Algoriphagus sp. Y33: one gene and its partners. The protein of the gene in region 2 interacts with the protein of the main gene of each other region in a pairwise test. Links are inferred from orthologs where the notes say so. Each region holds a gene or a part of one and is shown on either strand. Other genes may lie near its edges.

Region 1 (3,173 bases), 440 kb from region 2 along the record:
AATACCCGGTCTGAGAAATAGAGCTCCCAAGGAAATTTCTATCCGAAACCTAGCTTCAATTATTCAGGCAAGAATGGAAGAGATTATTGAGATCGTGCAGAATGAAATTATGCAAAGCGGACATTACAAAAAACTGGCCGGTGGAATAGTGTTGACAGGGGGGGGCTCACAATTACAGTTTATCAGTCAGCTATTTGAATACATGACGGGACTTGATACGAGAATTGGCTATCCGAATGAGCATTTGGGTAAGTCAGTAATTGAGGAGGTGAAGAGCCCAATGTACGCTACTTCTGTAGGTCTTGTACTTGCAGGTTTCAAAGCACTTGACGACAGAGATCAAGGTTATGCCAACAGAACGGCAAACGGAAGAACCATTAAAAGACAAAAACCAATGGACATCAGTCCAAAAGATATTTTCGATAAAATAGCCGGAAGACTGAAAGGAATTCTCAGTGATGATATCGGCGACGATATTAACTACTAGGGCTTATGATTGGGGGAGATTGTTGGCTTTGCTGCCAATTTCCCTTTTTAAAAAAACACTAGTGCAACCATAGAAAATTCACCAATAAATATAAATATGTCAGATAACATGAAAGATTACAGATTTGATTTACAGAAAAACCCCAAGTCGATTATTAAAGTAATCGGTGTAGGGGGAGGCGGCTCCAATGCCGTGAACCACATGTTTGGGTTAGGGATTAAGGATGTGGAGTTTGTGGTAGTCAATACAGATGCCCAAGCGCTTAAATCTAGCCCGGTTCCGCTTAGATTGCAGCTTGGTGCCAATTTGACCGAAGGTCTAGGTGCCGGTGCCAATCCTGAGCAAGGAAGGAATGCAGCCATAGAATCAGAGGATGAGATCCGTGAGCTATTGGCTGATAATACGAAAATGGTATTTATCACTGCCGGAATGGGTGGAGGTACCGGTACAGGTGCAGCTCCCGTAGTTGCTAGAATTGCGAAAGAACTTAATATCCTGACAGTGGGTATTGTGACCGCGCCATTCATGTTCGAAGGAAGAAAGAAAATGAATGTTGCCCAGGCCGGTATTGAAGCATTACGGGAAAATTGCGATACTGTACTGGTGATTTTGAATGACAAGCTAAGAGAGATCTATGGCAATCTTGCTATAAGAACTGCCTTCAGCAAAGCAGATGATATTCTATCTACTGCTGCCAGATCTATCGCTGAGATCATCACTGTTCATCAGGATGTCAACGTGGATTTTGAAGATGTGAAGACGGTAATGAAAGATGCAGGTGCAGCTGTGATGGGTTCTTCCACTGAGGAAGGCGAGGGACGTGCGATCCGTGCTGCAGGTGCTGCCATCTCTTCTCCCTTGCTAAACAATGTGGACATCAAAGGAGCTGAGAAGATCTTGCTTTCTATCATGTCCGGAGAAGACGAGGAATTGTCTATGGACGAATTGAGCGAAATCACTGAATATATCCAAGAAAAAGCGGGTGACAATGCAGAAGTGATCTTCGGCCAAGGTATCGACGCAGAACTGGGCAAAGCTATACGCGTGACAGTGATTGCTACAGGTTTTGAGATGGATCGACTTGAAGGAACAGGAAAGAAAGTAGAAGCGCCAAAGGCTGTGACAATTCCTGTTCCTGCGCCTAGCACTGTGCAAGAAGTGGAAGAGGAGAAAACTGTGATCAATTTGGATTCAGGAAAATCTGAGAAAGTAAGGGAAGAGCCGGTTGCAAACGGATCGACTTTCGTGTTCTCTATGCCAAAAACTTCAACTCCTTCACCAACTTCTGCGGCTGAAGTGAAGCCGACAACTGAAACTCCAAAGAAGGAGTCTGTAGAAACGCCTATGCCGTCTCCTAAGAAAGAAAGCCTATTTACTTTCATGAAGCCTAAGGAAGAAGTGAAAGCTGAAGCGCCAAAGCCTGCTCAGGAGAAAATTGTACACGATCTTTTTGAGGAAGAGGAAGAAAAGAAAACTGTGGAAGAAACTAAAAAAGAAGAGCCTGCCTCTCCGGCTTTTGCAAATGATTACTATGAGCAAATGAAACAAAAAGCTATTCAAAGAGCACATGAGCGTTTCGAAAAGCTAAAAGGCAACCGTGCATTCAATCCAACTCCTGAAGAATTGAAAGAGAAAATGGAAGTGCCTGCCTATCAGCGCAAAAATGTCGTGTTAAACGAACCTCAGCATAGCTCTGAGCCAAGCATCAGCAAGTACAACTTGAGCGATGACAATGAGATTCTAGGAAATAATAGATTCCTGCATGATAATGTGGACTAAGTCCTAAAAATCAAGTAGCATGTCTGCCTGGGTTTGCAGCAAGTCCAAGTACAACCTGTTGGTGAGCAGGTTATCTGACATATTTTGCTCTATTTTAGCCAGTTTTGGCTTAAGAGCGAGGACATGCATTCCCAGATAATGGAAGATGTCGGTAAGGTGGCTCATTGCGATGCCACCGCCGCCTATTCCGGAAGAAATGCCCACTAGAGCACATTTTTTATTCCTAAATGTATTAGGATAAGTCATCCCGTCGATGAAAGTTTTTAGTATTCCCGGGAAAGAACCGTTGTATTCAGGCACAATGAAAACAAACTTTTTCCCATTAACCAACTGATCGTGAAACTCGTTATACAATTCATGTTTCCCGTTATTTTCATACAAGGCGTTCTCAACAAAATCTCCAGGTAAATTTTCCAATTCCAAGATTTCGGATTGCACCCCTCTTTCCTTTAAAATGCTTTGATAGAGCTCAGCGATGGTTTTGGAAACAGAATTTTTGCGGTTGGTTCCTACGATTATCTTGATCATTTTTTTGTTTTTTATGAAAGAACTACATTCTTGGCTCTGCAAAAGTTCGAAGATGCTCGGTAATTTATATATTTAGGGCTGGCAAATTAATCTCTATGAACTACCTAACTCAAATCTCAGAAGCAGCTTCGTTTATTCGTTCGCAATATACCAGTGATGTGTCAATCGCTATCATTCTTGGAACAGGGCTTGGACATTTGGGAGATCAGATCACCATTGAGAAAGAAATTGAATATGTTAATATCCCCCATTTCCCACTGGCTACAGTAGAAAGTCATTCAGGGAAATTGATTTTCGGGGAACTGTCAGGCAAAAAGGTCATGGCGATGAAAGGAAGGTTTCATTACTATGAAGGCTATTCTATGCAGCAAGTTACTTT
Region 2 (3,045 bases):
ATGAAAAACGTCAATGAAAAGGCAAAAACCAAAGGCAATGAATAGCTTATATACCAGCCAATTCCCATTTCCGGGAGGGTAGGGTTATTCGCATCATCATACCCGCCATTTGGGCTGATGGCTTTGAGCCAGTAAGTTCTCAAAAACGCCATAAGCGTCGCGGCCGCTGCGTGGAGTCCAAGTGTGTCATAAAATACATCTATAAGCAATCCTAACCCAAAGCTGATCAGGATGAGGGGAAAGCTCCGCATGTTTATGGGGAAACTCAGAATACCCAGTAAATAAATGAAACAGAAAGCCACACCAAAAAGCGCAAGGTTTTTCAGCAGTAAAACCTGTACCAAAAACAGACAAGTCACTAAGAAGACATAAGTGATCAGGTTTCTAAAATTCATTTTCTATTTCGGATTGCTTGTAAAGAGAATCAAGCTCAGCCAATTGAGTGTTTTCTACCAGGTATACGTAATGAGCCTTGCTGAAATCCGTGCTTAGGTTTATTACAATGTCCAAATAGTTTGGATCTTCACCTTGATCTATGCTCTCGATGAAGCCTACAAGGATCCCCTCCGGGAAAACCGCACTGTATCCAGTGGTGATGACTGTGTCACCGACGTTAGCGGTCACATGGCGGGGCACATAGAGAAGCTTGGTTTTCTTGGAGTCCTTGCCGTCCCACTTGGTTGTGCCGAATGATCCGTTTGTCTTGATTTTGGAAGAAAGGCTCATCTCCGTGTTGAGCAGGGAAATGGCTACCGAGTAATTTTCAGACACGGACTTCACTCTTCCAATAGCTCCCTGTTCGTTGAATACTCCCATTCCAGGTCTTACACCGTCTTTAGCCCCTTTGTTAAGGGTAATGTGGTTTTGGGCAAAACGCAGGGAATTGCTGATAATTCGAGCTCCTTTGAAATTGAACTGTGCCTCAAATGCAGAATCCAATTCGAGAGTAGCACTGTCCGGAATAGCATTCATGGTCTTAAGATGCCCGATTAAATCAGCATTTTCACTAAGGAGCACTTCATTGGCTTCAGCAAGAGTAAAGAAATCCAGAATATCCGAACGGACTTTGAGAATAGAGCCTGTTACTGCATTGGAACTATTGAAGAAAGCTGCACCCTGCGGTGAATTATTGGAGACAATTAACCCTATCGCCAATACTTCAAGTAAAACAAATAAGAGGAAAGACCTTAGACTATAAAGGAATTGAAGGATGCGTAGCATTCTGGGTTTAAGTCATCAATACTGTTCGGAAATTCTGTATGTTTTTCAAGGCAGTGCCTGTTCCTCTCACCACAGCTCTAAGCGGATCTTCTGCAATATGGATTGGGAGTTTAGTCTTTTGATGCAGTCTTTTGTCCAGACCTTTCAGCAATGCTCCACCGCCAGTCAGGTGAATGCCGTTGTCATAGATGTCCGCAGAGAGTTCCGGAGGTGAAATCTCCAATGCTTTCAGTACGGCTTCCTCAATTTTCGAAACCGATTTGTCAAGAGAGAAGGCAATTTCAGAATAAGAGACTTTGATCACCTTAGGAATCCCAGTCATCAAGTCACGGCCTCTGATCTCGTAATCTTCCGGAGGCTCGTCCAGTTCAGTCAGCGCCGATCCGATTGCGATTTTCACCTTTTCGGCAGAACGCTCACCGATCAGCAAGTTGTGCTGACGGCGCATGTAGTCCAAGATGTCTTTGGTGAATGTGTCTCCCGCCACCCTGATAGACTGATCCGCTACTATACCCGATAATGCGATCAGAGCAATCTCTGTAGTACCTCCTCCGATATCCACAATCATGGATCCCATAGGTTTTTCTATATCGATACCGATTCCGATTGCCGCGGCGATTGGTTCGAAAATCATATACACTTCTTTTGCTCCGGCGTGTTCAGCCGAATCACGTACTGCTCTTTTTTCCACTTCAGTAATTCCCGAAGGAATACATATCACCATGCGATGTGATTGGGGGAATAGTCCTTTTTTCTGGCCGGGGATCATTTTGATTAACCCCCTGATCATTTGCTCTGCGGCGTAGAAATCGGCAATCACACCATCTTTCAGTGGACGTATAGTCTTTATGTTTTCGTGTGTTTTCTCATGCATGTTCATCGCTTCACGACCCACTGCCAATACGCGGTTGGTGGTTTTGTCTATTGCGATGATAGAAGGCTCGTCAACTACGATTTTATCTTTATGAATGATCAGAGTATTTGCGGTACCGAGGTCAATTGCAATATCACTAGAGAAAAAGTCAAATAATCCCATTTTTAGGTATTGATTGTATTTATTGGAGTTAGGAGTTTAATATACTATGCTAAGCATTCATATTAAACGGGGGTCGGCAAAATTATTATCTTAATGGGACAAATTTGATAGAATCGGGATATTTTTTGGCAACAAAATCAAATGAATCTCTGGCAGCCTTAGTTTGCCGGGATTATTTCAAAAAAAAACCTAATTATCTCTAGCTCTTGATTTAGCCCTCTCATTGTTTTTACTGCAAAATTATTTTACCTTTGCGTCGTATTCGAAAGTTTCTGGAGGGGACACCATATGGTCCCCTCTTTCATTATGCATACTATGACTGAATTGAAACAAGCTATCGAAGAGATTGTAGAGAAGCATCTTCCGGATGAAAGTCATTTCATTGTAGAGGTGAAAATGTCTGAGAAATCAGGCAAAAAGCTTCTCAACATCCTTTTGGACGCTGATGAAGGGGTGACTATCCAAGCTTGCGCTAAGCTAAGCAGGGCTGTTTCGGAAGAGCTGGAGGCAAAAGATATGATGCCTGAAGCTTATATTCTGGAGGTCTCTTCCCCAGGGCTGGATTTTCCTTTGAGTAGTAGGAGACAATTTCAGAAAAATATCAACAGGGAGCTAAAGATTTCTTTGAACTCGGGTGAAGAAATTCAGGGCAAACTACTTGAAGTGACAGAAACCGGTGTGAAAGTACTGGTGAAAAAGAAAAAGGAAAAAGGCAAAAAAGCCACAGAAGAGGAGGTATCTCTTCCTTTTGAAGAGATGAAGAAATCAATTGTACAAGTATCTTTTAA
Region 3 (2,940 bases), 440 kb from region 2 along the record:
CAGCACCTGCAGCACGGATCGCACGTCCCTCGCCTTCCTCAGTGGAAGAACCCATCACAGCTGCACCTGCATCTTTCATTACCGTCTTCACATCTTCAAAATCCACGTTGACATCCTGATGAACAGTGATGATCTCAGCGATAGATCTGGCAGCAGTAGATAGAATATCATCTGCTTTGCTGAAGGCAGTTCTTATAGCAAGATTGCCATAGATCTCTCTTAGCTTGTCATTCAAAATCACCAGTACAGTATCGCAATTTTCCCGTAATGCTTCAATACCGGCCTGGGCAACATTCATTTTCTTTCTTCCTTCGAACATGAATGGCGCGGTCACAATACCCACTGTCAGGATATTAAGTTCTTTCGCAATTCTAGCAACTACGGGAGCTGCACCTGTACCGGTACCTCCACCCATTCCGGCAGTGATAAATACCATTTTCGTATTATCAGCCAATAGCTCACGGATCTCATCCTCTGATTCTATGGCTGCATTCCTTCCTTGCTCAGGATTGGCACCGGCACCTAGACCTTCGGTCAAATTGGCACCAAGCTGCAATCTAAGCGGAACCGGGCTAGATTTAAGCGCTTGGGCATCTGTATTGACTACCACAAACTCCACATCCTTAATCCCTAACCCAAACATGTGGTTCACGGCATTGGAGCCGCCTCCCCCTACACCGATTACTTTAATAATCGACTTGGGGTTTTTCTGTAAATCAAATCTGTAATCTTTCATGTTATCTGACATATTTATATTTATTGGTGAATTTTCTATGGTTGCACTAGTGTTTTTTTAAAAAGGGAAATTGGCAGCAAAGCCAACAATCTCCCCCAATCATAAGCCCTAGTAGTTAATATCGTCGCCGATATCATCACTGAGAATTCCTTTCAGTCTTCCGGCTATTTTATCGAAAATATCTTTTGGACTGATGTCCATTGGTTTTTGTCTTTTAATGGTTCTTCCGTTTGCCGTTCTGTTGGCATAACCTTGATCTCTGTCGTCAAGTGCTTTGAAACCTGCAAGTACAAGACCTACAGAAGTAGCGTACATTGGGCTCTTCACCTCCTCAATTACTGACTTACCCAAATGCTCATTCGGATAGCCAATTCTCGTATCAAGTCCCGTCATGTATTCAAATAGCTGACTGATAAACTGTAATTGTGAGCCCCCCCCTGTCAACACTATTCCACCGGCCAGTTTTTTGTAATGTCCGCTTTGCATAATTTCATTCTGCACGATCTCAATAATCTCTTCCATTCTTGCCTGAATAATTGAAGCTAGGTTTCGGATAGAAATTTCCTTGGGAGCTCTATTTCTCAGACCGGGTATTGATACGATTTCATTGGGATTTGCTTCTTCTGTGATGGCTTTGCCAAACTTGGTCTTCAGTAGTTCAGCCTGATTCTGCATCACCATGCAGCCTTCTTTGATGTCTTTGGTGATGATGTTTCCACCCAAAGGAATCACGGCGGTATGACGGATAATATTCTCATAGAAGATGGCGATGTCTGTGGTTCCGCCCCCTATATCTATCAAACAAACGCCCGCTTCTTTCTCATCATCGCTCAATACAGAAAGTGAACTTGCCAATGGCTCAAGAATTAACTGCTTGGATAGTAATTCTGCACGGCGTACACATCTGTTGATATTGTTGATAGCGGTAGTCTGGGCTGTGATGATATGGAAATCAGCTTCCAGACGAGTGCCGGACATCCCTACAGGATCTTTGATCCCCCCTTCATAATCCACGGTATAATCCTGCGGCATTACGTGAATGATGGTATTGCCCGGAGGAATAAGAATGTTTTCCATTTCGCTGGAAAGTCTCCTTACATCTTCAATGGTGATCTCATCATCCGTAGGCTGGCGCATGATACTGCCACTTTGGATCTTGCTTTGGATATGCTGACCGGCTATACCCACTATGACATCTGCGATATCCACGTTTGCCATTTCGGATGCCTCTTCAACTGCCTTTTCTATTGCATGGACGGTCTTGTCTATATTGGTAACCACACCACGATCAACCCCGTCCGAAACGGCCTTGCCCATACCCAAGACTTCGAGTTTGCCATACTCATTTTTGCGGCCCACGATAACGCAGATCTTGGTTGTCCCAATATCCAGTCCTACTATTAGTTCTTTATTTTCCATATCCAAGCTATTATTCACAGACAATTTGATCCTTAAACCTTACACTTACCCTGTCGTAAGCATTCCAACCCTTGCGGGGTAGTATTTCCTTATAAAAGACCGCTATTCGGTCAAACTTATTTGCTATATCATGCGCATCCCCAAACTCAATAACCTGCCTTCCCACTTGCTGAAAAAGACGGATATTATCCTTGGAATTCACTTCAATCTCGGTTATCTGCGCATTCCAAAATTCATCTGTAATGATGAATTCTATCAAATCCATCAACTCTGGCATATCTGCATTTATATCACCTTTGTCCATAAGCATCTCCGCATAATCCCCTTCAAGAATCAATACTCTACTCGTGTATGAAGTCGAAGTAGGAATCACTTTTCCTTCCGTGGTGATGTATCCATCAGCCCCCATTGGCTGTGCAATTCTTGCAATCGGCTGATGCTGGCTAATCTTCAAATTCAAAATACCTTTCTGCCCGATCATTGCTTCCACAGACTTCACAAAAGGATGTCCAAGCAGCCTAGATTCAATTGCTTTCATCGGCACTTCGCTCAGCATCACACCTGGTTTCAAATCAGGAAATGCCTGAATGAGGATTTTAGTGATTTCAGCATCCTCTACGAAATAGACTCCGCTCACTCCCTCAATATCTATTTCCGTACCCTGAAACGTTTTATATAAGGTCTGCTTCTCCACAAAACCTATAAAGCCTACCACTATAACAGTTAGCACTACAAAAGCGAGTATTTTCTTTATGTTTGCCTTTTTCATAGTGCGTATCGGTTAA

The links.
Region 1: the proteins of ID165_RS22975 (region 2) and ftsZ interact in binary tests that used the Escherichia coli proteins (3 or more experiments, as listed by UniProt). The link is inferred for Algoriphagus sp. Y33 from one-to-one orthologs.
Region 3: the proteins of ID165_RS22975 (region 2) and ftsA interact in binary tests that used the Escherichia coli proteins (3 or more experiments, as listed by UniProt). The link is inferred for Algoriphagus sp. Y33 from one-to-one orthologs.

Annotation. Positions count from the first base shown.
Region 1 is NZ_CP061947.1:6,032,915-6,036,087, forward strand. Bases 1-2,930 are described here. They hold ftsZ (cell division protein FtsZ), read left to right. Parts: upstream 1-595; coding sequence 596-2,266; downstream 2,267-2,930. Other genes in these bases: ftsA (cell division protein FtsA), read left to right, coding at 1-487; ID165_RS24910 (NADPH-dependent FMN reductase), read right to left, coding at 2,270-2,794; ID165_RS24915 (purine-nucleoside phosphorylase), read left to right, coding at 2,890-2,930. Outside these bases: more of ID165_RS24915, read left to right, coding at 2,931-3,173. UniProt on the Escherichia coli protein: Essential cell division protein that forms a contractile ring structure (Z ring) at the future cell division site. The regulation of the ring assembly controls the timing and the location of cell division.
Region 2 is NZ_CP061947.1:5,591,717-5,594,761, forward strand. What follows is about bases 244-3,045. They hold ID165_RS22975 (rod shape-determining protein), read right to left. Parts: upstream 2,258-3,045; coding sequence 1,229-2,257; downstream 244-1,228. Other genes in these bases: ID165_RS22965 (rod shape-determining protein MreD), read right to left, coding at 244-395; mreC (rod shape-determining protein MreC), read right to left, coding at 385-1,221; rimP (ribosome maturation factor RimP), read left to right, coding at 2,573-3,045. Outside these bases: more of ID165_RS22965, read right to left, coding at 1-243. UniProt on the Escherichia coli protein: Forms membrane-associated dynamic filaments that are essential for cell shape determination. Acts by regulating cell wall synthesis and cell elongation, and thus cell shape.
Region 3 is NZ_CP061947.1:6,031,306-6,034,245, reverse strand. It holds ftsA (cell division protein FtsA), read right to left. Parts: upstream 2,156-2,940; coding sequence 845-2,155; downstream 1-844. Other genes in the region: murC (UDP-N-acetylmuramate--L-alanine ligase), read right to left, coding at 2,921-2,940; ID165_RS24895 (cell division protein FtsQ/DivIB), read right to left, coding at 2,166-2,924; ftsZ (cell division protein FtsZ), read right to left, coding at 1-736. UniProt on the Escherichia coli protein: Essential cell division protein that assists in the assembly of the Z ring. May serve as the principal membrane anchor for the Z ring.